2 linked regions of the Saccharothrix violaceirubra genome follow. The protein of the gene in region 2 interacts with the protein of the main gene of each other region in a pairwise test. Links are inferred from orthologs where the notes say so. Each region holds a gene or a part of one and is shown on either strand. Other genes may lie near its edges. The genes, in order: F4559_RS06290 and F4559_RS19690.

Region 1 (14,750 bases), 3.1 Mb from region 2 along the record:
GGGTGGCATCAGGGACAGCGCCCACGACCACGCCGAGGACACAGGCGGGGACCTACTCGACGAGCTGTGCCGCACCGCGCTCACCGACGACGAACTGGTCGCGTTCGCGTTGAACCTCCTCGTCGCCGGACACGAGACGTCGGCCAACCAGATCACCAGCTTCGTCGCGACCCTGTTGCGCGACCCCGCCCTGTGGGACCGGCTGGTACGCGACCCGGGACTCCTGCCGTCGGCCGTGGAAGAACTCATGCGCGTGACCAGGCTCAGCGACGTGGGCCAACTCCGGATCGCGAAGCAGGACGTGGAACTCGGCGGCGTCACGGTCCGCGCGGGCGAGGGGGTCATGGCGTCGATCGGTGCCGCCAACCGCGACCCGCGCGTGTTTCCCGACCCCGACACCGTGCGCCTGGACCGCGCGCCGAACCCGCACCTGGCGTTGGGCGTCGGCATCCACTTCTGCCTCGGCGCGCAGCTCGCCCGGATCGAACTCGGCGAGGCCCTGTCCGTGCTGATCAACCGGTTCCCCCGACTGCGTCCCGCGCGGCCGATCGAGGACCTGGCCTGGCGGCGCGTGCTCGTCAGCGGCCTGGCCGAACTGCCCGTCCTGCCGTGACACCTCACGCAGTCGGCGGGCTTGCCGCCCGGCCCGCACTGGGAGACCCTGCTGAGGTGAGTGAGGAAACGATCCAACTCGAGCTGAACGACACGGGGGTCGCGGTCGACCTTCCCCTTCCCGCCCACCAACGCGACCAGGTCCAAGGCGTGCCCTACCGGCCGGTCGAGTTCCGGGACGACGACCTGCCCACCGCCCTCGAACGGGCCGCCTCCTGGCTGCGGCAGACCCAGGACTGGCTGGGCGAACCGGTCGACGTGATCGCCGTGCACCTCGACTACGACGACACCAAGGGATCGCCCTACTACAACCTGAAGCTGCTGTGCAACGACGAGGACCTCGCCGGCGTGCCCCGGGTCGTGCGTGAGCACGAGGCGTCCCGCGAATAGCACTTCCCGCCGGCGGGGCCCGAGGCTAGCCCCGCCGGCGCAGCACCAGTTCGGCGACCAGCAGGTTCGGCACCCAGCACCCGAACGGCATCAGCGGGTACCCCTCGTCGAACTCCAGACCGGCGGCGGTCAGCACGATCATCCACACCCGCAGCGTCACACCCGCGTAGATCAGCGCGAACGCCCGGATCATCCACCGCCGGTGCTCCGCGATCCGCCCCGCGCGAACGGCACGCAACCCCAGCAGCGGGAACACCACCGACAGGATCGCGAGCAGCCCGAACCCGAGCGCACCGGGCACGCCCTCGTACCCGTACGGCGCCAGCGCCAGTCCGCCCAGACCGCCGACGACCATCGCCGTGAGCGTGATCCGTCCCACCACCCGGTGCACGCCCGGCGCGCGTGCGCGGATCCGTGCCGACAACTGCGCCGGCGACAGCAACAGCGCGACACCGCTGAACACGATGTGCAGGTACATCGCCACGCGCACCCAGTCGGGCTGCTTCAGGTAGTGCTCCGCGAGCCCGGTGCCGTCCGACGCGATCTGCTCGAGCGACCCGGTCAGGTACGGCAGCGGCGCGTACACCGCGATCGCGGCGGCCGACAACGCCAACCACCACACGCCCACCGAACGGCGTCTCGTCACCGTGTACGTCGTCATGGACTTCCTCCCTTGGGTTCGCCGGGAACGCTAGGGAGCCCGCGTCGCGAAGTCGCCGCTCGTGACGCGGTGGGTCGTCTGGCTCGGGAGAGGGAGGCGGAACACCCGCACGAGCGTTGACCGCACCGGAGGTCGCCGGTGCACCATGGACCATGCCCACCCGTTCGGACGCCTGGCTGGCCGCCGCACTCGTCGTGCTGTCGGCCGTGGCCTCGCTGCTGGTCGACTCCGGAACGGCGTACCGGCCGCCCGACGCGCTCGGTTTCGGGTTCGCGGTGGCGTCCGCGACGAGCCTGCTGTGGCGTCAGGTCGCGCCCCTGGCCGTGGTGGCCGTCGCCGACGCGCTTGTGGTGGCCAGCACCGCGTCCGGGTACGCGGTCACGGTCGTGCAGTGGCCCGCGTGGATCGCGCTGTTCACCTGCTTCACGGTCAGCACGTGGTGGGTCCGGGTGACCGCGTCCGTGCTGACCGTGGCCGCGGTGGGCGGCTACGCGGCGCTCGACCGGGGCACGGTCGGCCCATCGGAGCTGTTCAGCGTGGTCATGGTCCTGTTGGTGTCGGCGGCGGCGGGCGAGGCGGTGCGCGGCCGGCGCGCGTACGCGGCGGCGGAACAGGCCCGTGCCGCGAGCGAGAGCACGATGCGCGAACGTGCCCGACTCGCGCGCGAACTGCACGACTCGCTCGGCCACGCCGTCAACGTGATGGTCATGCAGGCCGGTGTCGGTCGACGGGTGTTCGCGGACAACCCCGAGTTCGCGCGGGAGGCGCTCGGGAACATCGAGAACGTCGGCCGCGACGCGCTCGGCGAACTCGACGGACTGGTGCGCGTGTTGCAGGACGCGCCGCCGCCGGACTTCTCCGTGCTGGTCGACCGGGTCCGGATGACCGGCCGGGACCTGCGCGTGAACACCGACGAGGTGACGCTGAGCCCGGACACCGGCCGTGCGCTGCACCGGATCGCGCAGGAGGCGTTGACCAACGCGTTGCGGCACACGTCGACCGGGCGGATCGACATCGACCTCGCGCGCGTCGGTGACGACGTGGTGCTCGAAGTCGTGAACGAGGGCCGGAACCTGACCGCCGGTCCGGGTCGGGGTCTGGCCAACATGCGCGAACGTGCCGTGCTCGTCGGCGGGACGGTCGAGGCCGGTCCGGTCGAGGGCGGGTTCCGGGTGCGCGCGACCCTGCCGGTGTCGTCGTGATCCGGGTGCTGCTGGCCGACGACGACGCGCTGGTGCGCGGCGGGTTGAAGGCGCTGCTCGACGCCGAGGCCGACATCGTGGTCGTCGGTGAGGCGGCCGACGGTGCCGAGGCGGTGCACCGGGCGGCGGTCGTGCGACCGGACGTCGTGGTGATGGACATCCGCATGCCCGTGCGCGACGGCGTGTCCGCGACCCGCGAGCTGATGCGTACGGACCCGCGACCACGCGTGCTCGTGTTGACGACGTTCGACCTGGACGAAGTGGTCGACGACGCGATCGCCGCGGGCGCGGACGGTTTCCTGCTCAAGCGCGCCACGCCCGAGGAGTTGATCGCGGGCATCCGGACGGTCGCGGCGGGCGACGCCGTGGTGTCCCCGTCGGTGACCCGGCGGCTGTTCGAGGGTTACGCGGCCCGATTCGAGCCCGACCGCGACCGGGCCACCCGGCTGACCGAACGTGAGGCCGACGTGCTGCGGGCGTTGGCCGACGGGTGCTCCAACGCGGAGATCGCCCGTGAGCTGCACCTCGCGGTCGAGACGGTGAAGACGCACATCAGCAGCGTGTTGATGAAGCTCGACGTCCGCGACCGCACCCAGGCCGTGGTGTGGGCGTACCGGACCGGCTTCGTACACCGCCGGGTCTGACCGGACGCGTATTCCAGGGTGTCCGAACGCGTATTTCAGGGTGCCTGGGTGGAGGACTCGCGGGCGGGTTCGTGGCCGCGCAGGCGCTGGGAGATGACCTGACTGATGCCGTCACCGCGCATGGACACGCCGTACAGGGCGTCGGCGATCTCCATGGTCGGCTTCTGGTGCGTGATGATCAGGAGCTGGGACCGTTCGCGCAACTGCTCGAACAGGCCGATCAGCCGGTGCAGGTTGGTGTCGTCCAGCGCCGCCTCGACCTCGTCCATCACGTAGAACGGCGACGGCCGCGCGCGGAAGATCGCCACCAGCATGGCCACGGCCGCCAGGGACTTCTCGCCGCCCGACAGCAGGGACAGCCGCTTGACCTTCTTGCCCGGCGGCCGGGCCTCCAGGTCGATGCCGGTGGTGAGCATGTCGTCGGGTTCGGTGAGCACGAGGCGGCCCTCGCCGCCGGGGAACAGCACGCCGAACACGACCTCGAACTCGCGGGCCACGTCCTCGTACGCGGACGTGAACACCTCCAGGATCTTGTCGTCGACCTCCTTCACCACGGTGAGCAGGTCGCGCCGCGTCGCCTTGATGTCCTCCAACTGGTTGGACAGGAACTTGTAGCGCTCCTCCAGCGCGGCGAACTCCTCCAGCGCCAGCGGGTTCACCTTGCCCAGCAACGACAGGTCGCGTTCCGCGCGCTTGGCCCGCCGCTGCTGCGTGTCCCGGTCGTACGGGATGGGCTGGGGCGCGGTCACCGCCTCGCCGCGTTCCTTCGCCGCCTCGTACTCGGCGATCTCCTGCGGCGACGGCGGGATGAACACGTCCGGCCCGTACTCGGCGACCAGGTCGTCCAGGCCGATGCCGAACTCCTCGGCGACCTTGGTCTCCAACTGCTCGATGCGCAGTCGCTGTTCCGCGCGCAGCACCTCGTCGCGGTGCACAGCGTCGGTCAGCTTCTCCAGTTCGCCGGACATCTCGCGGACCAGGTTGCGGACCTGTCCCAGAAAAGTCTCGCGCTGCGTGCGACGTTCCTGCGCCGCGTCGCGTTCACGTGCCGCGCGAGCGAGCGAGACCGCGATCCGTTCCAACGCCAGCTCGCCACCCCGCACCACGGCTTTCGCCACGACCGCGCCCCGCGCACGGGCCGCGTGCTGGCGTTGTGCACGTTCACGGGCCTCGCGCTCGGCGCGTGCCGCACGCCGCAGCCCGTCCGCCTTGCCCTGCACGGCACGGGCGCGTTCCTCGGCCGTGCGCAACGCCAACCGGGCGTCCATTTCGGACTGGCGCGCGCCGGCGAGTTCGGCGGCGGCCTCGTCGCGATGGTCGGTGTCCGGTTCGTCCTCCAGGGGCTGCTCCTCGGCGACGAGCAGGCGTTCCTCCAGCTCACCGAGCTTGAGCAGGTACTCCTCGCGGGCTGCCTCGACCTTCTCCCGCCGGCCGCGGGCACGGTCCACTTCGGCCTCGGCGGACCGCACGGCGGCGGCGAGCCGGTTGAGGCGCTCGGCCGACCGGGCGCGGCGCACCTTGGCCTCGTTGAGCTGTTCCTTGAGCGCGGCCACCTCGGCACGCCGGGCCTGCTGCTCGGCACGGGCGCCTTCCAACGCCGCACTGGACCGTTCGAAAGCCCGTTCGGCCAACGCAAGCTTCTCGGTCGCCTCGTCGACGGCGGCCTGCACCTCGATGACGCTCTGCGCGCGTTGCGATCCGCCGACCACCCAGTCTCCACCGAGGACGTCGCCTTCACGCGTCGCCGCGCGCACGTCCGGGTAGGCGGCGACCAGAGCCTGCGCATCGGCCAGATCGTCCACCACCGCAACGCGGTCCAGCGCGCGGTGCAGCACAGGCCGCAGCGCGTCCGGCGCACGCACCAGGTCCACGGCCCAGGCACCCGCGGTCAGCACCGGCCACGTCGACCGGTCGGACACGTCGCCGGCGCCGCCGACCAGCAGTCCGGCCCGCCCCGCGTCCTGTTCCTTCAACAACTCCAACGCGGCCACGGCATCCGCCCCCGCCGCCACGGCGACCGCGTCCGCGATCGGTCCGAGCGCCGCCGCGAGCGCGACCTCGGCACCGGCGTCGACGGTCAGCAACGCGGCCACCGACCCGAGCAGACCGGGCAACCGGGACGCCAACAGCGCGCCCGCGCCGTCCTTACGGGTCAACCCGAGCGACAACGCGTCCACACGGGCCTTCCACGACGCGATGTCACGCTCGGCCGTGCGCTCGGCCTTCACCAACTCCTCGACCCGACCAAGCGCGGCTGCGTCCGCCTCGACGGCCTGCCGGTGGCGTTCCTCGACGCCCTGGTCGTCCTCGTCCTCGGTGCCGGTGACCTCCTGGCCCTCGGCCAGTTCCAGGCGGGCCTGATCGGCGCGCGCCACGGACTCGGCCAGCGCCGCCGACAGCCGTTCGATCTCCTCGGCGGTCGCGTTCGTCTTGGACCGCAACGCCTCGACCTGCCCGGACAGCCGGGCGAGCCCTTCACGCCGGTCGGCGATGGCGCGCACGGCGGCGAGGTGCGCCTTCTCGGCGGCGGACACGACGCGTTCCCACTCGGCGCGGGTCTCCACCGCCTCGGCGAGCCCGATGCGGGCGTCGGTCACGCCCTCCTGCAGTTCCTGCTCCAGCAGGGCGGTCTGCTCGGCCTCGGCTTCGAGTTCGTCCGGATCGCGCCCGCCCCGCGGCGCGTCGACCACGGCGGACAGGTGCCGGTCGCGTTCGGCGGCCAGGCGGACCGTGCCGCGCAGCCGTTCCTCCAACGCGGACAGCCGGTACCAGGTGTCCTGTGCGCGCTGGAGCTTCGGCGCGTCGGCCGCGACCTGCTCCTCGAGTTCGTTCTGCTGCACCTGTGCCTGCTGAAGCGAGCGCTCCACCTCGGTGCGCCGGGCACGGGCGGCGGCCTCGTCCTGTTCCTCGCGGGCCAGCACGGCACGCCGCGTGACCAGGTCGTCGGCCAGCAGGCGCAGCCGCGAGTCGCGCAGTTCGGACTGGACGACCTGGGCCCGGCGGGCGATCTCGGCCTGCTTGCCCAACGGCTTGAGCTGGCGCCGCAGTTCGGCGGTCAGGTCGGTGAGGCGGGTGAGGTTGGCCTGCATCGCCTCCAGCTTCCGCAGCGCTTTCTCCTTGCGCTTGCGGTGCTTGAGGACGCCGGCCGCCTCCTCGACGAACGCGCGGCGTTCCTCGGGTTTGGACTCCAGGATCGCGGCGAGCTGGCCCTGGCCGACGATGACGTGCATCTCGCGGCCGATGCCGGAGTCCGACAGCAGCTCCTGGATGTCCATGAGCCGGCACGAGTTGCCGTTGATCTCGTACTCGGTCGCGCCCTCGCGGAACATGCGGCGGGTGATCGAGACCTCGGTGTAGTCGATCGGGAGCGCGCCGTCGGAGTTGTCGATGGTGAGCGTGACCTCGGCGCGGCCCAGCGGGGCGCGGCCGGAGGTGCCGGCGAAGATGACGTCCTCCATCTTGCCGCCGCGCAGGTCTTTCGCGCCCTGGGTGCCCATGACCCAGCGCAACGCGTCGAGCACGTTCGACTTGCCGGACCCGTTGGGACCGACCACGCACGTGATGCCCGGCTCGAAGCGCAGGGTGGTAGCCGAGGCGAAGGACTTGAAGCCCTTCAGCGTCAGGCTCTTGAGGTGCACGCGGGGCAGACTACCGGTGAACGCGGCCGATCCGGCGCAGGCGTGCCGCCGCTGACCTGGGAGATCATCTCCGGACGGTCACCACGACGGTCGAATCGACCACCACGTCGAGCCGGTCGATCCGGTCGACGTCGAACGACGTGCTGCCCGGGATCCGCGCGCCGGCGTCGCGGTCGGCGCCCCACCAGCCGCCCACCTCGGTGCGGCCGTCGCGGTCGTGCACGACGAGTTTGCAGCGGCTGCCCTTCGGCACGTTGTCGGTGCTCACCCACAGTTCGGTGCCCCACGACCGGCCCACGAGGTCGGCCCGCGCGCTCACCCCGGTCGCGGTGTCCGTCGCGCGCCACGTGACCGGCTCGTCGGCACCGGCGAACCGGAGACCGAGCACGACCGCGGCGGCGAGCACGACCAGCAGCGTCGCGGCACCGGCGAGCAGCGGCAGTCGTGGGCGTGTCGGCCGGCGCACGGCCGGCGGCGGGACCGGCGGACGGGCGGTCGGTTCCAGGTCCTCCGGCCGGACCTGGCTGAGCAGACCGGGCAGCGGTGCGAGGCGCACCATCTCGCGCGGGCACGTGACGCAGCCGTCCAGGTGCCGTTCGAACGCCGAGCGCTCGGCGGGGTCGAGGGCGCCGAGCAGGTAGGCGCCGAGCGACACGGTGTGTGCACAGCTCACGGTTCGGTCACCCCCCGTTCCTCCAATGCGTCGCGCAGCGCGCGCAGGGCGTAGAAGCAGCGCGACTTGACCGTGCCGGACGGGACGCCCAGCACCGCCGCCGCCTCCGCGACCGTGCGGCGGCGGTAGTACAGCTCGACCACGACGGCCCGGTGGTCGTCGCTCAGCGCGCGCAGGGCCTCGGCGACCTGCCAGTTCTGGAGCACCTGGTCGACGCGGTCCGCGACCGGCGGCAGGTGGTCGGGTCCCAGCGGCACCTCGCCGGCTCCCCGGCGGCGGTACCCGGAGATCACCAGGTTGCGCGCCACCGTGTACAGCCAGGGACCGGCCTGGTCGGGGTGCAGTTCGTCGGCGTGTCGCCAGGCGCGCAGCAGCGTCTCCTGGACGACGTCCTCGGCTTTCTGGTGGTCACCGCCGACGAGGCGCAGGACGTAACCGTGCAGCGGACCGCGCCACCGGTCGTCCAGGCGCCTGACCAGATCCTCGCCGCGGTCCACGTCGGGTTACTACGCCACCGGTCGCCGCGACGTTCAACGCTCGACGAAACCCGTGACGCCGACGCGTGGCGTCGACCAGCGCTCGACGGCGGCGTCGACCCGGCCGGGCGTCGCACCCGACCGCAACAGCGTCAGCAGCCCGTCGCACGCCGTGCGCGAGCCCTGGGCGTTGACCTCCACGCGGCCGTCGGCGAGGTTCGACGCCGAGCCGACCAGGCCGAGTTCGAGCGCTCGGGCCCGGGTCCACCACCGAAACCCGACTCCCTGAACGTGTCCGCGCACCCACACAGTCAGGCGAACCTGCTCTACTCCAACCACACGTACATCCTGTCATTTCACTCGTTAGTGGTACGGTGCGCGACCGTGACAGCCCGACGCGGTAACCGATCGGTGATCGGCATCCTCGTGGGCCTGCTGCTGGGAGCGGCGGGTGCGACCGGGGTCGCCGTGGCGAGCCCCGCCCACTTCACCTCCGTCGGCGACGAACCGGACGACGCGACTAGCCACGCGGCGGGCGCGGTCGGTGCGCCGAGTTCGACCACTGTCGCGGTCCCCGCGACGACGACAGCGTCGCGTACCGCGACCGTGACCACGGCACCGGTAACGACCACCACCACCGTGACCACCACGACGACGACCGTCGCCACGACGACCACGACGGTCGCACCGACCACCACCACGCGCCCGGCAGACTTGCCGGCCGCCGCGCAGGTGGTCGAACTCGTGAACGGGGAACGCGCGTCGGCCGGGTGCCCGGCGCTCAAGGTCGACGACCGGATCACCGCCGCCGCGCAGGGCCACAGCGCCGACATGGCGGAACGCGGCTACTTTTCCCACGACACGCCGGAAGGCGTGGACTTCGCGGCGCGGATGCGCACGGCGGGCTACTCCCGTCCCGGCGGCGAGAACATCGCCAAGGGTCAGCGGTCCCCCGAGGCGGTCATGTCGGCGTGGATGAACTCGGACGGGCACCGGCGCAACATCCTGGACTGCTCGTTCACCGCCATCGGGGTCGGTCTGGACACCCGCGGCTGGTACTGGACCCAGGATTTCGGCCGGTAGGAGGAGCAGGCGTGAGCGACGGCATCCACGAGGCACCGGAGGCGCAACCGGCGCGCAGGCGCTTGTCGCCGAACCTGGTGCTCGCCGCGTCCGGCGTGGCCACCGCGACGATCTTCGCCGCGATCGCGTCGATCGCCGGCCCGTCCGAGCAGGCCGCGCCCGCGAAGCCCACACCGCGCGAGGACGTGGTCAACCGGGGGCAGCTCACCGTGACTTCGACCCGCGGCACGACGGCGGGCACGACCGTGACGACGACGGACACCACGACCGCGACCACGACGACCGGCGAGGACGCGCCGACGACCACGACCCGGGCCCGCATCACCACGGTGACCCGCCCGGACGGCACGACCACGACCGTCGAGGAACCCGACCGGCCGGACCCGAAGCCGACCACTCAGCCGCCGAGGCCGACGACCACGCTGCCTCCGCCGACCACGACCACGACGACCCAGCCCCCGGCCACCACGACCCAGCCCCCGGCGACCACGACGACGCCGGCGCAGGGCGTCATCACGCAGGCAGGCTGAGCCGCCGTTTCAACGAGCCCGCCGCACGGCGGTCACGCGTCTCCACTCGATGGTGTGGGCATGTGCGCCTGACGATGCGGTGGCCACGACGACGCGCCGATAACCCGGACACCCATCCGCGTGTTCCGACAGGGAGTTCGGCGTGTTCGAGGAAGACCAGACCGACCCGGCGAAGTGGGGCATGCCCCCGCTCGTGCTGCTCGCCGCGGGCGGTGTCGTCGTGGCGACGGCGATGGCCGTGGTCGCCACGATGATGGTGGGCGGCGTCAAGCCCGACGCCGGACCACCCGAGCCCAAGGCAGAACAGGGCGTCGTGACGAGCGTGGCACCCGAGCGCGGCCCCGCGCCGCCCCTGCCCACAAGCCCGTCGCCGACCGGCACGCACCCGAGCGATCCGGAGGCGTCCACCGTCGAACCCGACAAGCAGATCGCCGTCACCGTGACCACGACGAGCGTGCCGCCGACGACGTCGACGGCCGCGCCCAAGGAACAGGCCACGACGACAACGACCACCACCACGACGACCGTCACCACGACGACGACCACCACGACACCGCAGCTGCCGGTGCCGTCCTCGGAGGCGTGAGGCGGATCACTGTCACGCCGGCCCGGCCCATTTCGCTCCTTCCGCGAGAGCGAAAGGACTTCCGACATGGCAGAGCACATCGTGGTCGTCGGCGGCGGGTACACCGGACTGGCCGCCGCCAAGCTCCTCGCCCGCTGGACCGAAGCCGAGGTCACGCTGGTCAACGACCGTGACCGGTTCGTCGAACGGGTCCGCCTGCACGAGTTCGCGGCCGGCCGGACCCCGCACGACCTGCCGCTGACCGGCCTGCTCGACGGCACCGGCGTGCGGCTCGTCGTCGACCGCGTGACCCGGATCGACGCCGACACGCGCGAGATCACCCTGGAAACGGGCAGACTGCACTACGACCGGCTCGTGTACGCGTTGGGCAGCCGGGCCGATCTGGACTCGGTGCCCGGCGCCCGCGAGCACGCGTTCACCGTGGCGACCCGTGAAGAAGCGGAACGCCTGCGGGTGAACTTGACGACCGCGCGGTCCGTGGTCGTCATCGGCGGCGGCCTCACGGGGATCGAGGCCGCCGCCGAACTCGCCGAGGCGCACCCGCACCTGGCGGTCACGCTGGCGACCGGCGGCGTGTTCGGCGGGGCGCTGTCGGCCAAGGGCCGTCGACACCTGCGCCGCGTGTTCGACCGGCTGGGCGTGACCGTGGTCGACGACGCGCGGGTGACCGAGGTGCGCGCGGACGGTGTCGTGCTCGCCGACCGGGAGATCACCGCCGACACCGTCGTGTGGACGGCCGGGTTCCGTGTGCCGGACCTGGCGCGGGAAGCCGGGTTCGAGGTGGACGGCCGGGGCCGGCTGGTCGTCGACGGCACGCTGTCGTCGGTGTCGCACCCGGAGGTGATCGGGGTGGGCGACGCCGCCGCCGTGCACCGCCCGGACGGGCTCGAACTGCGGATGGCGTGCGCGACCGGACTGCCGACCACGCAGTACGCGATCCGCACGGTGGCCGCGCGGCTGAGCGGCCGGGTGAGCAAGCCGTTGCGGTTCGGCTACGCGCTCCAGTGCGTCAGCCTCGGCCGCCGCGACGGGTTGATCCAGTTCGTGCGCGGCGACGACTCGCCCCGCGAACTCGTGCTGACCGGCCGGCTCGCCGCCCGCGTGAAAGAGGCGGTCGTGCGGGGCACCGTCCTGTTCGAACGCCACCCGACGATCCCGACCTCGTTCTGAGCGGCGGTCACGGCTCGAACCGGTACCCCATGCCGGGTTCGGTCACCAGGTGCCGCGGACGCGCGGGTTCCGGTTCGAGCTTGCGACGCAACTGCGCCAGGTACACGCGCAGGTAGTGGGTCTCCTTCGCGTACGCGGGTCCCCACACCTCCTGGAGGAGCTGCTTCTGCGCGACAAGCCGGCCCTGGTTGCGGGCCAGCAGCTCCAGCACGCCCCACTCCGTCGGCGTCAGGTGCACCTCGACGCCCTCGCGGTGCACCTTCTTCGCCGCCAGGTCGACCACGAACGACGCGGTGCGCACGACCGGGTCGCCGACGTCGTGCGACACCGCGGACCGGCGCACGGCGGCACGCAGGCGGGCGAGCAGTTCGTCCATGCCGAACGGCTTGGTCACGTAGTCGTCGGCGCCCGCGTCGAGCGCCTCGACCTTGTCGGTCGAGTCGGTGCGCGCCGACAGCACGATGATCGGCACGGTGGTCCACCCGCGCAGGCCCGAGATCACCTCGGTGCCGTCCAGGTCGGGCAGCCCGAGGTCGAGCACGACCACGTCCGGCCGTCCCTCGGCCGCGACCGCCAACGCGGACGCGCCGTCGGAGGCGGTCAGCACCCGGTAGCCGCGCGCCGACAGGTTGATCCGCAACGCGCGCACGATCTGCGGTTCGTCGTCGACCACGAGCACCTTCGTCACGCTGTGACACTACGCGCGCGGGAGCACGCGGAGTCGGTAACGTCAGGTCTTGACGCACCCTTGACGCCGACCCGTCGGCCATTAATGCCGCATTCACACCCCTAGGCCCGCATGCTTGCGGCGCCGATGAGTACATCCGGGTGCGAATGAATCAGTTTGCTGGACAGGAGTACTGCGATAGTGCGAATGTCCTGTCCGAATTCGGACAACCGCTCACTGCCAGTGAGCCACGAGGAGGTCCGCTATGACCGCCAGTGTGACCAATCAGGATGCCTTACAACTCGTGGTTGCCGTTCACCGGCTGATCCGCAGTCTTCGCCAGGCCGCTCCGGTGAAGCGACTCCAGCCCACGCAACTGCTCGTACTTTCGGAACTCTCGACGCAGGGACCCATGCGTATCGGCGAGATCGCGGTCCGTGCACTGTGCTCCCAACCGACCGCGACGACCGTCGTGACCGGCCTGGAATCGGGTGGTCTCGTCCGCCGCGAACCCGATCCCGCCGACGGCCGCGCGACGATCGTGGAACTCACCGGAGCCGGTCGGGAAACGATTGCCTCACTCGCGCACGGCGAAGCGGAACTGCTCTCCGACCGCCTTTCCCGGCTCACCGAGGCGGAACTGGAGAGCCTCCGCCTGGCCACCTCACTGCTGCGCCGACTGGCCGATCCGCACTCACGCGGCTAGCCGATCGGCCGCACCGCCGAACGCGGTCGGGGTTGACACCGGGGACAGGAATACGAGGACCTGTTCATGAAGGGTTCCCGGACGATCGCGGTTCCGCATCGCGAACAGGGCCGGTCCTCCTGCCCGTAGGCCGCGAGGGACCGGTCGAAATACCCCGACTGCCCGTTCACGTTGACGTAGAGCGCGTCGAAGGACGTGCCGCCCTGCCCCAGTGCTTCGCGCATCACCTCGGTGGCGTGCCCGAGCAGTTCGACACCCTGTGCCGCGGTCAGCTTCGCGGTGGGCCGCAGGCCGTGCAGCCGGGTGCGCCACAACGCCTCGTCCGCGTAGATGTTCCCGATCCCCGACACCAGCGTCTGGTCCAGCAGCGCGCGTTTGACCTCGGTCCGCTTGCGCCGCAGCGCCCGCACCGCGGCCGACAGGTCGAACTCCGGGTCGAGCGGGTCGCGGGCGATGTGCGCGACCTCGTCCGGCAGGGACGTGCCGTCCACCTCGACGAGGTCCGCGACCATGAGTCCGCCGAACGTGCGCTGGTCGACGAATCTCAGCTCCGGTCCGCCGTCGTCGAAGCGCAGGCGGACCCGGAGGTGCTTCTCGTCCGGTGCGTCGACCGGTTGCACCAGCATCTGGCCGCTCATCCCCAGGTGCGCGAGCAACGCGTCACCGCCGGACAGGTCGACCCACAGGTATTTGCCGCGCCGACGCGCGGCCTCCATGCGCTGTCCGGTCAGGCGCACGGCGAAATCCGCCGCCCCCGGCAGGTGGCGGCGGATCGCGCGGGCGTGCAGCACTTCGACCGAAGTGATGGTGCGACCCGCGACGTGCTCGTGCAGACCGCGACGGACGACCTCGACCTCGGGCAGTTCGGGCACGGTCGGAGCGTCAGTCCTCGGTGGTGGTGCCCTCGGCCTCGGCGCGTTCGAGCTCTTCGAGCATCTCGTACGCGGCGGCCTGTGGCTTGGTCGGCTTGAGCATCCAGCCGCCCGCCTGGGCGGTGTCGCGGACCAGGACCAGGCCCTGGATGCCACCGCTGCGGGAGGCGTTCAGCGGGCGGGCCGGTCGCGTGTGGCGTGCGCGCCGGGTCGTCCGGACGTTCGTGGCAAACATAACGGCGTCAGTCTTCCTCGGAGGATGAGGTCTGCGATGAGGTGGTCCCACCGGCAGCGTGGCCGTTCCCGGACGCGGCCTTGTCCTGCTTGGCCTTGGCCCGCTCCAGCACGTGGTAGGCGGCCTCGGCCGCCTTCTGCTCGGCTTCCTTCTTCGTGCGCCCGTCGCCGGAGCCGTGGGCCTGACCACCGACGAACACCGTCGCGGTGAACTCCTTGCGGTGGTCGGGGCCCTGGTCGTCCACCCGGTACTCGGGCACGCCGAGCCCTGCCGACGCGGTCAGTTCCTGCAAGCTGGTCTTCCAGTCCAACCCCGCGCCCCGCAGTGGCGCTTCGGCCAGCAGCGGGTCGAACAGGCGGTGGACAACTTGACGCGCGGTGTCGATACCGAATTGCAGGTACACCGCACCGATGACGGCCTCGAGACCGTCCGCGAGGATGCTCGCCTTGTCGCGCCCGCCGGTCAGTTCCTCGCCACGACCGAGCAGCAGATGACCGCCGAGCCCGTCGTCGCCGAGTCCCCTGGCCACGCCCGCCAACGCGTGCATGTTCACCACGCTCGCACGGAGCTTGGCGAGCTGACCCTCGGGCAGGTCGGGATGCGTG
Region 2 (14,826 bases):
ACCTCGCCGAACGCCTGGTACACGGGTGCGACCTCGGTCAGCAGCTGGGCCAGGCCGAACCGGTCGCCGACCACGCGGAAGCCGTCGATCGCGCGTTCCGCCACCTCCCGCGCGCCGGCCATGTCGCCGATGTTCTCCAGCAGGCCGCAGCGGAACGTGTCCAGCATCGCCCGGGTCCACGGGTCGGGGTGGCCCTCCGCCGGCGCCAAGGCCTCGTTCGCGGCCAGGTAGTCGTCGGTGATCAGACCGATCAGCGGTCCCACCAGCGGCAGGAACGGGTGGTCGGGGTAGTCGACCGCGCCCTCGGCGACCACGCGCAGCGACGCGGTGTGCGCGGCCAACTCCTCGAACCCGCCCGCGATGATCAGGTTGAGCAGCAGGAACGCCTCCACCGCGAGCCGCTGCGGGCGCGGGCCGCCGGGCAGGCCCAGTGCCAGGCGCAGCCAGCCGATCGCATCGGGGCTGCTGCCGCGCATCGTCCAGAACAGGCCCAGCGCGGCCGACAGGCGGATCGTCGTGTCCACGTCGCCGCCGGCGGTCGTGAAGTGCAGTGCCGCCAACAGGTTGTCGCGCTCGGCGTCGAGCCGGTTGATCCAGCGCACCTGGTCCGCGGTGCGCAGGTGCGGTTCGGCGGACTCGGCCAGGTCGCGGAAGAACGCGGCGTGCGCGGCGTGCGCGGCGGCCACCCGCCCGGTCTCGGCGAGCCGTTCCAGGCCGTACTCGCGGATCGTCTCCAGCATCCGGTAGCGCGGCCGGGGCGCCTCGACGACCTGGAGCAACGACTTGTCGACGAGCGCGGTGAGCAGGTCGAGCGCCCGGTCGCCGACGAGCGCCTCGGCGGTGTCCGCCTCGACGCCGCCCGCGTACACGGCCAGCCGCTCGGCGAAGTCGCGTTCGTCGTCGTCGAGCAGGTCCCAGCTCCACGCCACGACGGCGTGCAGCGTGCGATGGCGGGGCAACGCGGTCCGGCTGCCGCCGGTGAGCAGCCGGAACCGGTCGTCGAGCCGTTCGGCGAGCTGCTCGACCGACAGCGCGCGCAGCCGGGCGGCGGCCAGTTCGATGGCCAGCGGCAGGCCGTCGAGGCGACGGCACACCTCGGCGACGACGGCCGCGTTGTCGGGCGTGACCGCGAAGCCGGACCGGACGGCGGCGGCGCGTTCGGCGAACAGCACCACGGCCGCGCCGGAGGACAGCGCGTCCACCGGGGCGTCGGGTCCCGCGACGTCCAACGGCGGCACCGGACGGACCGCCTCACCGGTCACGCCGAGCGGTTCGCGACTCGTGCACAGCACCCGCAGGCGCGGGCAGCGGCCGAGGAGTTCGGCGGCGAACCGGGCGCTCGCGTCGAGCAGGTGCTCGCAGTTGTCGAGCACGAGCAGCGCGCCCGCGTGCGACAGCACCTCGACGGCCCGGGCCAGCGGGTCGGCCGACGGCAGCGGGATGTCGACCGTGCGCGTCGGCTCGCGCAGGGCCAGCACGCCGAGCACGGCGGGGACCAGGTCGGCCGCGTCGGTGACGGAGGCGAGTTCGACCAGCCACACGCTCGGCGCCTTGGCCGCGATCTCCGTGGCCAGCCGCGTCTTCCCGGCACCGCCCGGACCGACCAGGGTGACGAGCCGGTGCGCGGCCAGGTCCTCGCCGATCGCGACCACCTCCCGCTCGCGGCCGACCAGGCTGGTCAGCGGCGCGCGGACGCCGCCCGTGCGCGGTCGTCGCGCGGGTTCGGCCCGCAGCACCTCCAGGTACGCCTCGCGCAGGTCGGGTCCGGGGTCGGCGCCGAGTTCGTCGGCGAGCGCGCGGCGGGCGTCCTCGTAGGCGGCCAGCGCCTCGGCGGGCCGGCCGACGGCGGCCAGGGTGCGCAGCAACAACGCCCGCGTGCGCTCGCGCAGCGGATGGCGGGCGGCCAGGTCGGTCAACCCGGCGACGAGGTGGTCGGTGCGCCCGGACAGCAGGTCGGCCTCGGCGAGGTCCTCGACCGCGCCCAGCCGTGCCTCGTCGAGCCCGGCGACGTAGCCGGTGGCGAACGGCAGCGTGGCGGCGTCGGCCAGGGCGGGCCCGCGCCAGAGGTCGAGCGCCTCGGCCAACCGGACCCGGGCGCCGTCCGCGTCGCCGCTGCCCAGCGCGCGGCGGGCCTCCCGGGCGAGGCGGTCGAACCGGTGCGAGTCGACGTCGTCGGCGGGCACGTCGAGCCGGTAGCCGGCCGCCGCCGAGCCCAGGGCGCCCGCGTCGGGCAGGGCGCGGCGCAGCCGGGAGACCAGGGAGCGGACGGCGCTCACCGCGTCGGCGGGTTGGGCCGTCCCGTCCGGCCACAGCGCGTCGACGATCTCCTCCACGGTGACCACCCGGCCGGGCGCCATGGCCAGCCGGACCAGCAACACCCGCAGTCGCGCCCCGCCGATCGCGACCGGGACGTCGCCGTCGGTCACCTGGAGCGGCCCCAGCACCCCCACCCGCATGGCGGCAACTCTAGCCACGCCGGGCCGGGGGCGACCGGCCGCCGGCGCGCGGGGGCGGATCGTCCGATCGGCGGGTGCGGGAGTGGGCGGCGCGGAGTGTTCGAGCACGGGGGTGGGGCATGGGTGCCTGAACGCACAACTCACGGTGTCCGAACGCATAACTCGCGGTGTCTGAACGCATAACTCGCGGGAGTGGGGCGGGGCGGGCTTTAGTGCGTGCGAGTGAACAACATCGAAAGTCGATTACGAACACCACCCGCGCTGCCAGGTTTGGTGACCCTTGACGGCATGGCAGAACGGGAGTCCGACGTGACAGCTGGCCTGGACCACGTGCTCACCGCGCACCAGCCGTTCGGCCCCATCGTCACGGAGGACGTCGTCCACCTCGGACCCGACACCGCGGACCGGCTGTTCGACCGCTCCAACCGGAGCTACCGGCAGGCCGCGGGAGAGGACACGCCCACCTACATCATCGGGCGCAAAGGCGCGGGCAAGACCGCATTCCTGATGGGCTCGAATCATGTCGCGGGACCGGCGCGCGAGGTGTTGCGGACCGAGAACGTCTACCACGAGATGCTGAAAGTCCTCACCACCTACAGCCGCGATCACGAGCCTTTCGTCGACCAGCGCGCCGAGATCTGGCAGGCGCTGTTCGAGCACGTGGCCATGCTGCACGCGTGGAGCGGGTTCGACGGCGACGACCGACGGGGCCGGCTCAACACCATCGCGGGCTACCTCGGCCGCTCGACCGAACCCGGCGTCACCGGGACGGCCGTGGCCGAGCGGTTCCTCGTCGCGTTGCGCCGCCGCCTGCTCGACCACGGCGGCGAAGGCCTGAGCGAGGCCATCGCCAACGTCACGCACGACGGCCAGGTCCCGTTCGGGGCGGCCCGCGCGGCGACGCTGGACCTGCTCGCCGAACGCCCGCGCCCGCTGCTGGTCGTCATGGACAACCTGGAGGACCTGCACCTGCGGCTGCCGGAACTCACGCCCGCGCTCACCGGACTGTTCCGCTGCGCGGGCACCGTGATCGCACGCCACCACGGCCACCGGCCGTACGGCGTGCAGATCTGCCTGCCGTCCGAGCTGTTCGACAAGATCCACGAGTTGGCCGCCGCGCCCGAGAAGGACCTGCGCGGCCGGTACCTCAAGATCTACTGGACGGCACCGGAACTGCTCCGGCTCACCGCCAACCGGCTGGTGCTGTTCCTGCGGACCCACCACCCCGAGCAGTTGGCCATGCTCGAACGCCGCGCCGCGCACAACGACGAGCCCGACCCGGCGATCGCCGTGCTGCGCGCGGCCCTGCCCGACCGCGTCCGGTCCGGACTGGACATCGACGAGGACCCACTGGCCTACCTGCTGCGACACACCCAACTGCTGCCCCGGCACCTGATCCAGATCCTCAACAGCGTGTTCAGCCGGCGCGACCGGGGCTCGACACCGTGGGACGTCACCCCGGCGGCCGTGCTCGCGGGCACGCGGTACGCCGAGCACCCGCTGGTGGCCGGGGTGCTCGCCGCGTACCAGACCTCCTACCCGCTGGCGGGCGCGGTGCTGCGAAGACTCGCGGGCCGGATCGACTTGTCGTTCCCGGCCCGCGGCCTGCACCGCGTCTACAACCAGCAGGGCATCCGCAAGCTCACCGGCCTGGACTTCGACGAGTTCCTGGCCATGCTGTTCACGCTCGGCGTGCTCGGCGTCCGGTTCGACCAGACCGGCCGCTACAACAAGGCGCACTTCCAGTACACGTTCGACTACGACCTCATCGCCCGCGAGGACGCCGACCAGCTCTGCGTGCACCCGCTGTTCACGCGCTACCTGCTGGAACGGTCGCTGCCCCGGCTGCGTGAGGCGGGCGCCCACGCCACCTACCCGTACGGCTGCGACCCGCGCGGCGAGGACTACCGCGACGCGTTCGGCTACCTGGACCCGTGAGAGGGGTGTCGTCGTGCCGATCGCACCACGGCCACGCGGCGACGCGCCCGGCGTCGCCGCCGAGTACGTCGCCGAGCCGCCCGAGGGGCTGCGCATCGGCATCGCGCTGTCCGGCGGCGGCGTGCGCTCGGCGGCGTTCAACCTCGGCGCGGTGCAGGCGTTGCGGGAACGGGGCGTGCTCGACAACGCCGAGTACCTCGCGGCCGTGTCCGGCGGCAACTACGTCGCGAGCGCGCTGGCCATCTCGGCGGCGCGCTCGGACCCGGTGCTGGAGAACGGGAAACCGCTGTGGGGACGGGGTTCCCCGGAGGAGCGGTACCTGCGCCGGCACACCGACTACCTGGCGCCGGGCCTGGTCGGCAAGCTGTGGCTGGTGGCCGGGGTGGTCTACGGGTTCGTGCTGAACTACCTGCCGTTCGTGCTCAGCGCGGTGGTGCTGGGCCGGGTCGCCGGGTGGGGCCTGGCGGCGTTGGGCGTGCGCCTGTCGGACCTGCGGCTCAACGGGTTGTCGATGCCCGCGTCGCCGGTGCTCGTCGGGTTGCTGCTGGTGGGCGCGGCGGCGTTCGTGGGCGCGTTGCTGCTCGTGCTGTACCGGCGGTGGTTCAAGAACGACAACCCCGGCGACTACGGCGAGTCCCTGTCGGAGAAGGCCGCTTCCGCCCTGCTGATCACGACCGGCGTCGTGGTGACGGCGCTGGCGTTGCCCCCGGCCGCCCAGCTGTACGGGGTCGCGTCCCGCACGGTGCTGGCGTGGGTGTTCGGCGAACCCGCGGAACGGTTCGGCACGCTCACCGGACGGCTCGTCGTGGCGTTCGTGTGGCTGGTGGTCTCGCTGCTGTCGGCCTCGGTCGCGCTGGTGCTCAGCCGCCGGTTCCGGGCGCGGCGGTCGATGCTGGTGCTGTCGTCGGCGGCGGGCGCGGGTCTGCTGTTCGTGCCGCTGCTGTCCTCGTTGGAGCATTCGACGCGCACGGGCCTGCGCTCGCCGTCGGACGCGGTCGGCGTGGGCGTGATGCTGGCGGTGCTGCTGGCCATGGCCGTGTTCGTGCACAACCGCCGCTACTCGATGCACCTGTTCTACCGGGAGCGGCTCAACAGCGCGTTCGCGTTGGAACGCCGGGTCGACGACCGGGGTCGGGTGGTGGCCGCGCCGATCGCGTTCCACGAGCGCCTGTACTTCTCCGACCTGGAGCCGGTGACGAAGGTGCCGAAACTGGTCGTGTGCTGCGCGGTCAACCTCGCCTCGGACGTGCCGGTGGGCCGGTTCGCGGAGTCGTTCACGTTCGAACGCGACGTCAGCGGCGGCCCGCTGTTCGGCTACCGGTCAACGGCCGAGGTCGAGCAGCGGGGCGGGTTGCCCGGCACGCAGTTGACCCTGCCGTCGATCATGGCCGTGTCGGGTGCCGCCCTGTCGCCGATGATGGGCCGGTTCACCTATCCCCCGCTGCGCTTCCTCATGGCGTTGACGAACGTGCGCCTGGGCGTGTGGATCCGCAACCCGTTGCACCCCGCCTGGCGGGAGCCGCGCACGCCGCCGCGCACCGCGCTCGGCCGACTGGTCGCCATGGTGCGCAACGGGTGGCTGGAACCCGGGGCCTGGTACGTGCTGCGCGAGGCGATCGGCGCGGCGCGGGCCAAGCACCGCTACATCCACCTGACCGACGGCGGCCACTGGGAGAACCTGGGCCTGGTCGAGCTGCTGCGCCGGCGGTGCACGCACGTGCTGTGCTTCGACGCGAGCGGCAACGGCGGACTGGACATCGGCCGGGCCATGGCGTTGGCACGCAGCGAACTCGGCGTGGACATCGATCTCGATCCCGGACCGGTGCTGTCCGACGAGGACGGTGTCAGCCGGGAGATGACGGCGGCAGGCGAGGTGCGCTACCCGTCGTCCGGCGAGGAGCGCGGCCAGATCGTCTACGCCAAGGCCGTGCTGACCCCGTCGGCGACGTGGGACCTGCACGCGTTCAAGGAGCGCGAACCCCGGTTCCCCAACCACTCGACGGGTCGGCAGATGTTCACCGACGAGCAGTTCGAGGCGTACCGGACGCTGGGCTACCGCGCGGGCCTGGAGGCGTGCGAGCGCCTCAACATCCCGCACCGCGTGCTCCGGCCGTGATCACCACACCGACGGCGTGGCGTCGGCGGTCGGCAGCGACACCACGATCGTCAGCCCGCCGCCCGGCGTGTCCTCGGCCGTGATCGACCCGCCCATGGCGTCCACGAACCCCTTGGCCACGCTCAACCCCAGGCCGACGCCGGGCGTGGCGTCGCGGTCGCCGAGTCGTTGGAACGGCGCGAACACGGCCGCCGCGGTGTCCTTGGGCACGCCCGGTCCGTGGTCGACCACCCGCAGTTCCGCCCGGCTGCCGTGCGCGCTGGCCCGGACCGCGATCCCGGGTTCGCCGTCGGCGCGCGGGCCGCGGGACCGGCCGTGGCGCAACGCGTTGTCGACGACGTTGGCGACCACGCGTTCCAGCAGGCCGGCGTCGGCCAGCACCGCCGGGAGGTTCTCGGCGACCTCGACCGTGACCGCGTGCCGGTCGTCGATGCCGGCCAACGCGCGGGCCGTGATCTCGTCATAGGTCACCGGTCTGAGCAGCGGCGCGACGGCGCCGGTCGCCAGCCGTGACGAGTCGAGCAGGTTGTCCACGAGCGCGGTCAGCCGGTCGGCCGAGATCTCCACGGCCTCCAGCAGTTCGGCCGTGTCCGCTTCGGACAGCGTGATGTCCGGGCTGCGCAGGCTGCCGATCGCGGCCTTGATCGACGTCAGCGGCGTGCGCAGGTCGTGGCCGACGGCCGAGAGCAGCGCGGTGCGCAGTTCCGTGGTCTCGGCGCGGCGCCGGGCCGCCTCGGTCTGGGCCGCCATCCGCTGCTGCCGCAACGCCGACAGCGCCTGGCCGGCCGCCGCTTCCAGCACCCGGCGGTCACGCGCGGGCAGCGTCCGACCACGCAGCGCGAGATGCACGTCGTCGGTCACACGCACGTCCACATCGGCCTTCTCCGGCTCGCGGCACGGCGTCCCGCCGGCGGACGCGACCAGTTCCCACGCGCCGTCACGGCGTTCCAGCAGCGCGGCCGACTCCAACCCGAAGTTCTCGCGCACCTGGTCGAGCAGGCGGTCCAGCGGCGCCGGACCGGTCAGCACGATCCGCGCGTACGAGGCCAGCAGAGCCGCTTCGGTCCGGGCGCGGGCGCCCTGTTCGGCGAGTCGCGCGGCCCGGTCCACGACGAGCGCGACGAGCACCGCGACGACCACCATCGCGATCAGGGTGACGAGGTTCTCGGGCGTGGCGACGGTCAGGCTGAACAGCGGCGGCGTGAAGAAGTAGTTGAGCAGGCCCGCGCCCAGCGTCGCGGCGACCAGCGCCGGACCCAGGCCGCCGACCAGCGCGGTCACGACCGTGGCCAGGAAGAACGCCACCAGGTCCGTCGACGCGGCCACGTCGTCGCGGCCCGCCCAGCCGATCGCCGTCACCGCGGCCGGCAGCAGCACGCCCAGCGCCCACCCCGACAGCCTGCGACGCGGCGTCAGCGACGTGCTCCGGGCGTCGAGCCGGGGCCGCCGCGTCGACTCGTCGTGGGTGACCATGTGGACGTCGATCGACCCGGACGCGCCGATCACCGCGGCGCCGATGCCCTCGTCGAACACCCGTGCCACGCGCGAGCGCCGTGACGTGCCGAGCACGAGCTGGGTCGCGTCGACACCGCGGGCGAACTCCAGCAACGCGGACGGCACGTCGTCGCCGACGACGGTGTGGAAGGTGGCGCCGACGCCCTCGGCCACCTTCCGGAACACCGACACCCGGTCCGGCGCCACCCCGGACAGACCGTCGCCGCGCAGCACGTGCACGACCGACAGGTCCGCGCCCGCGCGCACGGCGATGCGCCGGCCACGCCGGATCAACGTCTCGCTCTCCGCGCCGCCGGTGATGGCCACGACGACCCGTTCCCGGGTCTCCCAGGTGTCGGTGATGTCCTGTTCGGCCCGGTGCCGGCGCAAGGCCACGTCGACCTGGTCGGCGACCCACAGCAACGCCAGCTCGCGCAGCGCGGTCAGGTTGCCGATCCGGAAGTAGTCGGCCAGCGCCGCGTCCACGCGGTGCGCCGGGTAGATGTTGCCGTGCGCGAGCCGGCGGCGCAGCGCCTCGGGCGTGAGGTCGACCAGCTCGACCTGCCCGGCGCGGCGCACCACCTCGTCCGGCACGGTCTCCCGCTGCCGCACGCCGGTGATCCGCTCGACCACGTCGTTGAGCGACTCGATGTGCTGGACGTTGAGCGTGGACAGCACGTCGATTCCCGCGTCCAACAGCCGTTCGACGTCCTGCCAGCGCTTGGCGTTGGCCGAGCCGGGCGTGTTGGTGTGCGCCAGCTCGTCGACGACCACGACCTCGGGCGCGCGGGCCAGCAGCGCGTCCAGGTCGAGTTCGGCGAACTCGTGGTCGCGGTAGGGCACCACCCGGGTGGGCAGCCGGTCGAGTCCGTCCAGCAGGGCCGCGGTCTTCTCGCGGCCGTGTGTCTCGACCAGGCCGACCACGACGTCGGTGCCGCGTTCGCGTCGGCGGTGCGCCTCGCCGAGCATCGCGAACGTCTTGCCGACGCCCGGTGCCGCGCCGAGGTAGATGCGCAGCTCGCCACGCTTCGTCTTCACCCGCACAGTCTGCTCCGGGCGGCGTGCCGACGGAGGCGTGTGCTCGGCCACGCCTGTCGGAAGACGGGTACGGTCAGGCGATGGGCACTACCGCCCAGACCGTCTTGCCGGCCGCGCCCCGCCGGACGCCCCAGGCCCGGCACAGCGACTCGACCATGCGCATGCCGTGGCCCCGGTGCGGGCCCAGTGTCGAGGAGCCGACGGTGGGCTCCCGGTGCGGGCTGCCGTCGTGGACCTCGACCAGGATCTGGGTGTCCTGGCGGTGCAGCACGAGGCGGTGCGGGCCTTCGGCATGGTCGCACGCGTTGGCCGCGAGTTCCGTGCAGACCAGTTCCACGTCCTGGACCAGGTCCTCGGCCAGGCCGTCCAGCCGGGCGGCCACGTGGCGGCGCATCCCGGCCAGGTTCGCGCCGTCGACCGCGAGGTCGAGCGCCGTGGTCCCCGTCTCCCCCGTGTCGGGCGGTTCTTCCAACAACATCCCATCAGCCGCTTTCCCGGGACGCCGGCAGCGCCTCGTCGAGCGAGTCGTACAGGTCCAGTGCGCGATCCAACCCGACCGCGACGAGCGCCCGGCGGACGATCGGCGCGGTGACCACGTGCAGTGCGCCACCGGAGTCGCGCAGCCGCTCGTGCGCCACCAGCAGCGCCTCGATGCCTGCCGAGGAGAAGAACCCCACCTCGGCCAGGTCCGCCACCACCACGCCGCCCCCCGGTGCGCGTCCGGCCAGGTCGACCAGCGGGCCGCGCACCTCCTCCGCGGTCGCGATGTCGATCTCCCCGCGCACGGCGAGAACCACCACGCCGCCGATCTCGCGGGTGGCGGTGCGCACCCCGCCGGTCCGTCCTGCTGACGTCATCACTGCCATCCTGGAGTTCTCAAATCACCGTGCGGACAAACGCGCGCTGGTGGCTCAACGTCGCGGTCGTTCCAGAAGATCACACGAATCGGCGACCCGCACAACGGTCAAGCGGCCTGAACCACGTCACGTCCGTGCTCGAGGTGCCGCAACGCGCGGGGGTGGTCGTCGAGCACGCGCGCCATCGCCGCCATGGCGATGGCGGTCGACGCCACCGGCACGCCCCGCGCGCCGAGCACCTCGCCGGTCCACGCGATGAACTCGCCGAACACGCCCGGGTCGTCCACGTACACGGAGGCGCCGAGGAAGTCGACGATGTGACCGAGGTCCTCCAGCGTCGCGTCGGCCTGCCGCTCGTCGTAGGTGCGCATGGGTGGGAACGCGTCGCGCAGCGCGGCCAGCGCCGCCGAGATCAACTCGGCCCGCCGGGTGCGCAGCGCCGCGTACTCCGGGTCGGCACGCCGGGGCGTCAGCGGCGGCGCGATCCGCTGCCAGCGTGGGCTTTCGAGCAGTTCGGCCGCCGCCGTCGCGGAGGGTGCCCACGCGTCGACGCCGAGCAACCGGGCCCACCGGCCGCCCGCGCCGAAGCCTCGCCCGCCGACCAGGACCGGCGTGCCGGTGGCCCGGCAGGCGGTGATCATCTGGTCGGCGCGGGGCAGGCTGCGCGAGAGCGTGCAGCTCAGCGCCACCGCGTCCGGGCCGTGTTCGTGCAGGTAGGACACCAGGTGCGCGGTCGGGACGCTGGCGCCGAGGAACGTCACCCGCCAACCGCGCCCGCGCAGCACCTCGGCCACGATGCGCGGTGGCACGGCATGCCACTCGCCGTCCAGGCACGCGACCACCACGTGCCCCCTGGTCGGGTCGACCCTCATCCGCCGGGCCACGACCGCGATCACCCGCTCGCTGATCGCGGTCGCCGCGTGTTCCTGCGCGACGGTCCACCGGTTGGTCTGCCACAGCCGGCCGACCTCGGTCTGCACGTCGGCGACCAGGTCGATCAGCACGTTCTCGGCCGGCACGCCCGCGTCGAGCAGCCGCTCCGCGAGCGCGACCGCCGCGTCCTCGTCGGCGGCGGACAGCGCGTCGAGCAGCTCGTCGCGATCGGTCACCCGAGTTCCTTCCGGGGCGTGGCCCGCACCGCGAGCACCGTGAGGTCGTCGTGCTCGGCACCGCCGATCCACTGCTGGGCGCCGAGCGCGACCCGTTCCGCGACCGCGACCGCGGGCATGCGGGCGCAGTCGGCCATCAGCGCGGCGAGCCGTTCCTGGCCGAAGAGCGTGGTCCCGTCCACGCCGCCGCGCGCCTCGGTCACACCGTCGCTGTAGAGCACGCAGGTCTCGCCGGGCGCGAGGTCGATCTCCGCGGACCGGAACGTCGCGTCCGCCACCGCGCCCACGAGCATGCCGCCCACCTCGACGAACTCGACCGCACCCGACGCGCGCAGCACCAGCGGCGCGAGGTGGCCGCCGCCGGTGAGCGACAGCCGGGCGCCGCCGCCGGGCAGCGGGCGTGCCAAGCCGAGCACCACCGTGGCGAAGCGCCGCCGGTCGCCGGGTGCCTCGGCCAGCAGCGACTCGTTGAGCACTGCCAGCGACCGGACCGCGTCGACGGCCACGCGCCGCAGCGCGCCCAGCGACTGGCGGACCACGCCGCTGGTCACGGCCGCTTCCACGCCCGTGCCGACGACATCGCCGAACACGAACGACGTGCCGTCGGCGGTCGGCACGACCTCGTAGAAGTCGCCGCCGAGCGACCCGATGCCGGTGGCGGGCCGGTACTCCGCGCCGAACGCGAGCCCGTCGACCTCGGGCAACGGGCCGGGCAGCAGGTTCTCCTTGAGCACGGCGGCGGTGTGCGCCTGGCGTGCGTGCACCTCGGCGGTCGACAGCGCCATGCCCGCGCGGGCGGCGAACTCGGCGAGCACGACGCCGTGCGGGTCCTCGATGTCCGACCCGGTGCCGGACGCGGTGTCGGACGTCGTGTCGGGCCGCCACAGCACCAGCACGGGTCCGGGCAGGTCGGTGCCGGGCAGCGGCACGGTCACCGCCTCGGCCACCCGCGAGGTGTCGACGTGCGGCAGCCAGCGACCGGCGGCGAACAGGTCGGCCGGGTGGCGTTCGACGCCGCCGGCCGTGCCGTCCATGGCCTCGACCAACGCGACCGGCAGGCTCTCCCGGGTCCAGCGGCCGACGCGCAGCGCGGCGTCGCGTTCGCCGTGCACGTACTCGCCGCCGGGCAGGACGACCGTCGCGGCGAAGGCCAGCTCGCCCGCGAGTTCGACGACCGCGCGGGCGCTCCGGGCCGGGTTCAGGGAAAGGCCGAGCCGGCTGCCGGCGCGGGCGAGGAAGCGGCTGCGGGCGCGTTCGGCGAGCAACGCGTCCTCACGGGCGCGCTGGGCGGTGACGTCGCGGAACTGCCAGGCGGTCGTGCCGTCGGGCAGCGCGCGCCGGGTGCCGACCACGATCCGGTCGCCGAGGCCGACCTCGACGCCGTCGTGCGGGAAACGCTCCAGGGGCATGCCGACGACCAGTCGCGGCAGCAGGCGCAGGGCCTCGGCGGTCGCCTGGAGCACGACGCCGTTCGCGTCGACCACGACCACCGCGACGGCGAACGCGTCGAGCAGGTCGACCGTGCGTTCCCGCGCGGCCGGCACCGGGTCGACCGGCGCCTGTCTCGTCGCGGTCGGGGCTTCGACCGCGTCGGCGCTCTCGTCGTCCAGGACCACGCCGTGCACCTCGTCTCGGCCGGATGTCCGGTCCAGTATCCCACTCACCCGCGCGGGGGACGTCGTCAGGACAGCGCGGCCAGGACGTCCGCCGCGGTCAGCGGCAGCGAGAACAGGGGGAAGTCGAAGCGGATCGCGTTCTCGTGCTCCTCCCACGACGTGGCCGCCGCGCAGTCGGTCAGCGTGATCACGCGGTAGCCGTTCTCGTAGCCGGTGCGCATCGTGGACTCGACGCAGCAGTTGGTCAGGAAGCCGCCCAGGACGATGGTGCGGATGCCCTTGCTGCGCAGGATGAAGTCCAGGTTGGTACTGGCGAACGTGTCCAGGCCGCGCTTGCCCTCGACCACGATGTCGCCTTCGCGCGGGGCGAGGACGTCGACGATGGCCGCGCCCCACGAGCCCTTGACGAACGCCTTGCCGTCGACCACGCCTTTGAGCACGCCGTAGGGGTGCGCGGTGATCTCGTGGTAGCCCTCGGCGAACGCGATCGGGGCGTGCATGATCGTGACGCCGGCGGCGCGGGCGGCCTCGACCAGGGTCGCGGTCTTGGCGAGCATGCCGGTCGACTCCATGACGGGTCCGACCGCGGCGTTCAGCACGCCGCCCGCGCCGGCGAAGTCGTTCTGGTACTCGATGAGCACGAGCGCCGTGGTGGCGGGGTCGAGGGTCAGCTCGGTCATGGTCGGCTCCTCGGTTCGGTGGTGGTCCGATTCATACGGCCGGGCCGGCGATCCGGCAATGCGGCGTCCGGGTCGTCCCGATCGGGTGATCTCCGAATCCCGCGGGGCCCGGCCCGACACCGGCACCCCGGACTGTCGGACCCCGTCCGTATCGTCCCCGACGTCACCGCGAATCGAGACGGGGAGAGCGGACGTGCGCAGGTGGGAATCGGGCGGGCGGGGGACCGTCGTGTTCCGGGAGGTGGTGCGGGCCGGCACGGCGGTGACCGTCCGTTCCGGACGGGGCGACGGCCGGGGGCGTGCGTCGACGTCCGAGCACGGCTCGGTCGAGGCGGCCTTGGCACACGTGGCGGAACTGGCCGCCGGTTTGGCGGCGGAGGGCTTCCGGGAGGTCCCGCCGGAGGAGTTGGAGGACGTGTTCGTCCCACCCCGGCGGTGGGCGGCACTGGTCCACCCCCGGCACGACGGTCCCGTGCGCCCGAAGTTCGTCCTCGACGGCGGTGCGCCCGCTTTCCTGCACGCCGCGACGGAACCGTTGTCGGACCAGGCCGAAGCGGTCCTGGCCGACCCGCACACGGAGCCCGCGCTGGCCGAGGCCGTACGCGGCCACCTGGCGGGCGTGCCCGACCCGCTCGGCGCGGCCTGCGTGGCGACGCTGGTCGAGGCCGACCGCCGGCGCGAGCGGTACGAGGGTGTCGAGCGCATCGCCGACGCGTGGATCGCCGAGCACGGCCTGGTGTTCGCCGCGCGGGCCACCGTCGACACCGGACTGGTCGACCTGCCGTGGCGGATGGGACCGGGCGGCGCCTCGCCGCGTGAACTCCGCTTCCGGCCGCCCGCGACGCGCTACCACGACCTGCCCCGGCACGTGCCGCCGCGGATGCGCCGGGCGATCGCCGCGGCGTCGGACGAGGAGTACGCGGCCGTCGTCGAAGCGTTGGGGGCGCACCGGATCGACCCGATCACGTCGCTGATCGCCGCGTACCTGGTGCCGGAGCGGGACGACTGGGTCGACGAGGTGGTGCGCCGGATCGTCGAGGACGAACCCGGCGGGTCGGACCCGACGATGGTCCTGTGCTCGCTCAACCGGGGCGACCAGTTGCGGGACCTGGTGGGGCGATCCGAGTTCGCGTGGCGGCTGCGTGACGCGGAGGTGCTGTACACGGTCGCGCTCGCGGTCGGCACGGGCGCGGCGGAGCCGCTGCTCACGGTGGTGGAGGGCGACTTCAACAACGCCGAGTTCACCAAGCGGGTGTTCGACGTGATCGCCGCACAGCCCGCCGACGAGGCGTTCGACGTGCTGGTGTCCCGCATCGACGACCGGTACGGGCAGGCGGCCCTGCTGGAGGCGGTCCGGCGGTTCCCCCGGCGCGCGGTCCGCCGCCTCGCGGCGGCGGCACCGTCCTCGGAACCGGCGCGGGCGTTGCTGCACGCCCACCTGCGGGAGTTCCCCGAACTGGCGCGGGTCGACCCGGCGAACGCCGAGGCGGACCGCGTGCCCGACGTCCCCGTCGAGGAGTTG

What was found.
Region 1: the proteins of F4559_RS19690 (region 2) and F4559_RS06290 interact in binary tests that used the Escherichia coli proteins (3 or more experiments, as listed by UniProt). The link is inferred for Saccharothrix violaceirubra from one-to-one orthologs.

Annotation. Positions count from the first base shown.
Region 1 is NZ_JACHJS010000001.1:1,221,505-1,236,254, reverse strand. What follows is about bases 10,514-13,508. They hold F4559_RS06290 (response regulator), read right to left. Parts: upstream 12,354-13,508; coding sequence 11,673-12,353; downstream 10,514-11,672. Other genes in these bases: mutM (bifunctional DNA-formamidopyrimidine glycosylase/DNA-(apurinic or apyrimidinic site) lyase), read right to left, coding at 13,035-13,508; F4559_RS06285 (MarR family winged helix-turn-helix transcriptional regulator), read left to right, coding at 12,598-13,038; F4559_RS06295 (NAD(P)/FAD-dependent oxidoreductase), read left to right, coding at 10,562-11,665. Also shown: F4559_RS06355 (cytochrome P450), read left to right, coding at 1-613; F4559_RS06350 (hypothetical protein), read left to right, coding at 670-1,002; F4559_RS06345 (DUF2306 domain-containing protein), read right to left, coding at 1,028-1,663; F4559_RS06340 (sensor histidine kinase), read left to right, coding at 1,816-2,865; F4559_RS06335 (response regulator), read left to right, coding at 2,862-3,509; chromosome segregation protein SMC, read right to left, coding at 3,545-7,147; F4559_RS06325 (anti-sigma factor family protein), read right to left, coding at 7,212-7,820; F4559_RS06320 (sigma-70 family RNA polymerase sigma factor), read right to left, coding at 7,817-8,317; F4559_RS06315 (acylphosphatase), read right to left, coding at 8,351-8,635; F4559_RS06310 (CAP domain-containing protein), read left to right, coding at 8,681-9,379; F4559_RS06305 (hypothetical protein), read left to right, coding at 9,391-9,909; F4559_RS06300 (hypothetical protein), read left to right, coding at 10,052-10,495; more of mutM, read right to left, coding at 13,509-13,910; F4559_RS06275 (hypothetical protein), read right to left, coding at 13,921-14,145; rnc (ribonuclease III), read right to left, coding at 14,153-14,750. UniProt on the Escherichia coli protein: Member of the two-component regulatory system KdpD/KdpE involved in the regulation of the kdp operon.
Region 2 is NZ_JACHJS010000001.1:4,273,688-4,288,513, forward strand. Bases 6,277-9,347 are described here. They hold F4559_RS19690 (DUF4118 domain-containing protein), read right to left. Parts: upstream 9,043-9,347; coding sequence 6,511-9,042; downstream 6,277-6,510. Other genes in these bases: F4559_RS19685 (hypothetical protein), read left to right, coding at 6,277-6,510; F4559_RS19695 (ATP-binding protein), read right to left, coding at 9,116-9,347. Also shown: F4559_RS19675 (ATP-binding protein), read right to left, coding at 1-2,456; F4559_RS19680 (P-loop ATPase, Sll1717 family), read left to right, coding at 2,745-4,394; more of F4559_RS19685, read left to right, coding at 4,408-6,276; more of F4559_RS19695, read right to left, coding at 9,348-9,520; F4559_RS19700 (STAS domain-containing protein), read right to left, coding at 9,525-9,899; F4559_RS19705 (cobalamin B12-binding domain-containing protein), read right to left, coding at 10,007-11,008; F4559_RS19710 (PP2C family protein-serine/threonine phosphatase), read right to left, coding at 11,005-12,624; F4559_RS19715 (cysteine hydrolase family protein), read right to left, coding at 12,690-13,304; F4559_RS36440 (DUF4132 domain-containing protein), read left to right, coding at 13,498-14,826. UniProt on the Escherichia coli protein: Member of the two-component regulatory system KdpD/KdpE involved in the regulation of the kdp operon. KdpD may function as a membrane-associated protein kinase that phosphorylates KdpE in response to environmental signals.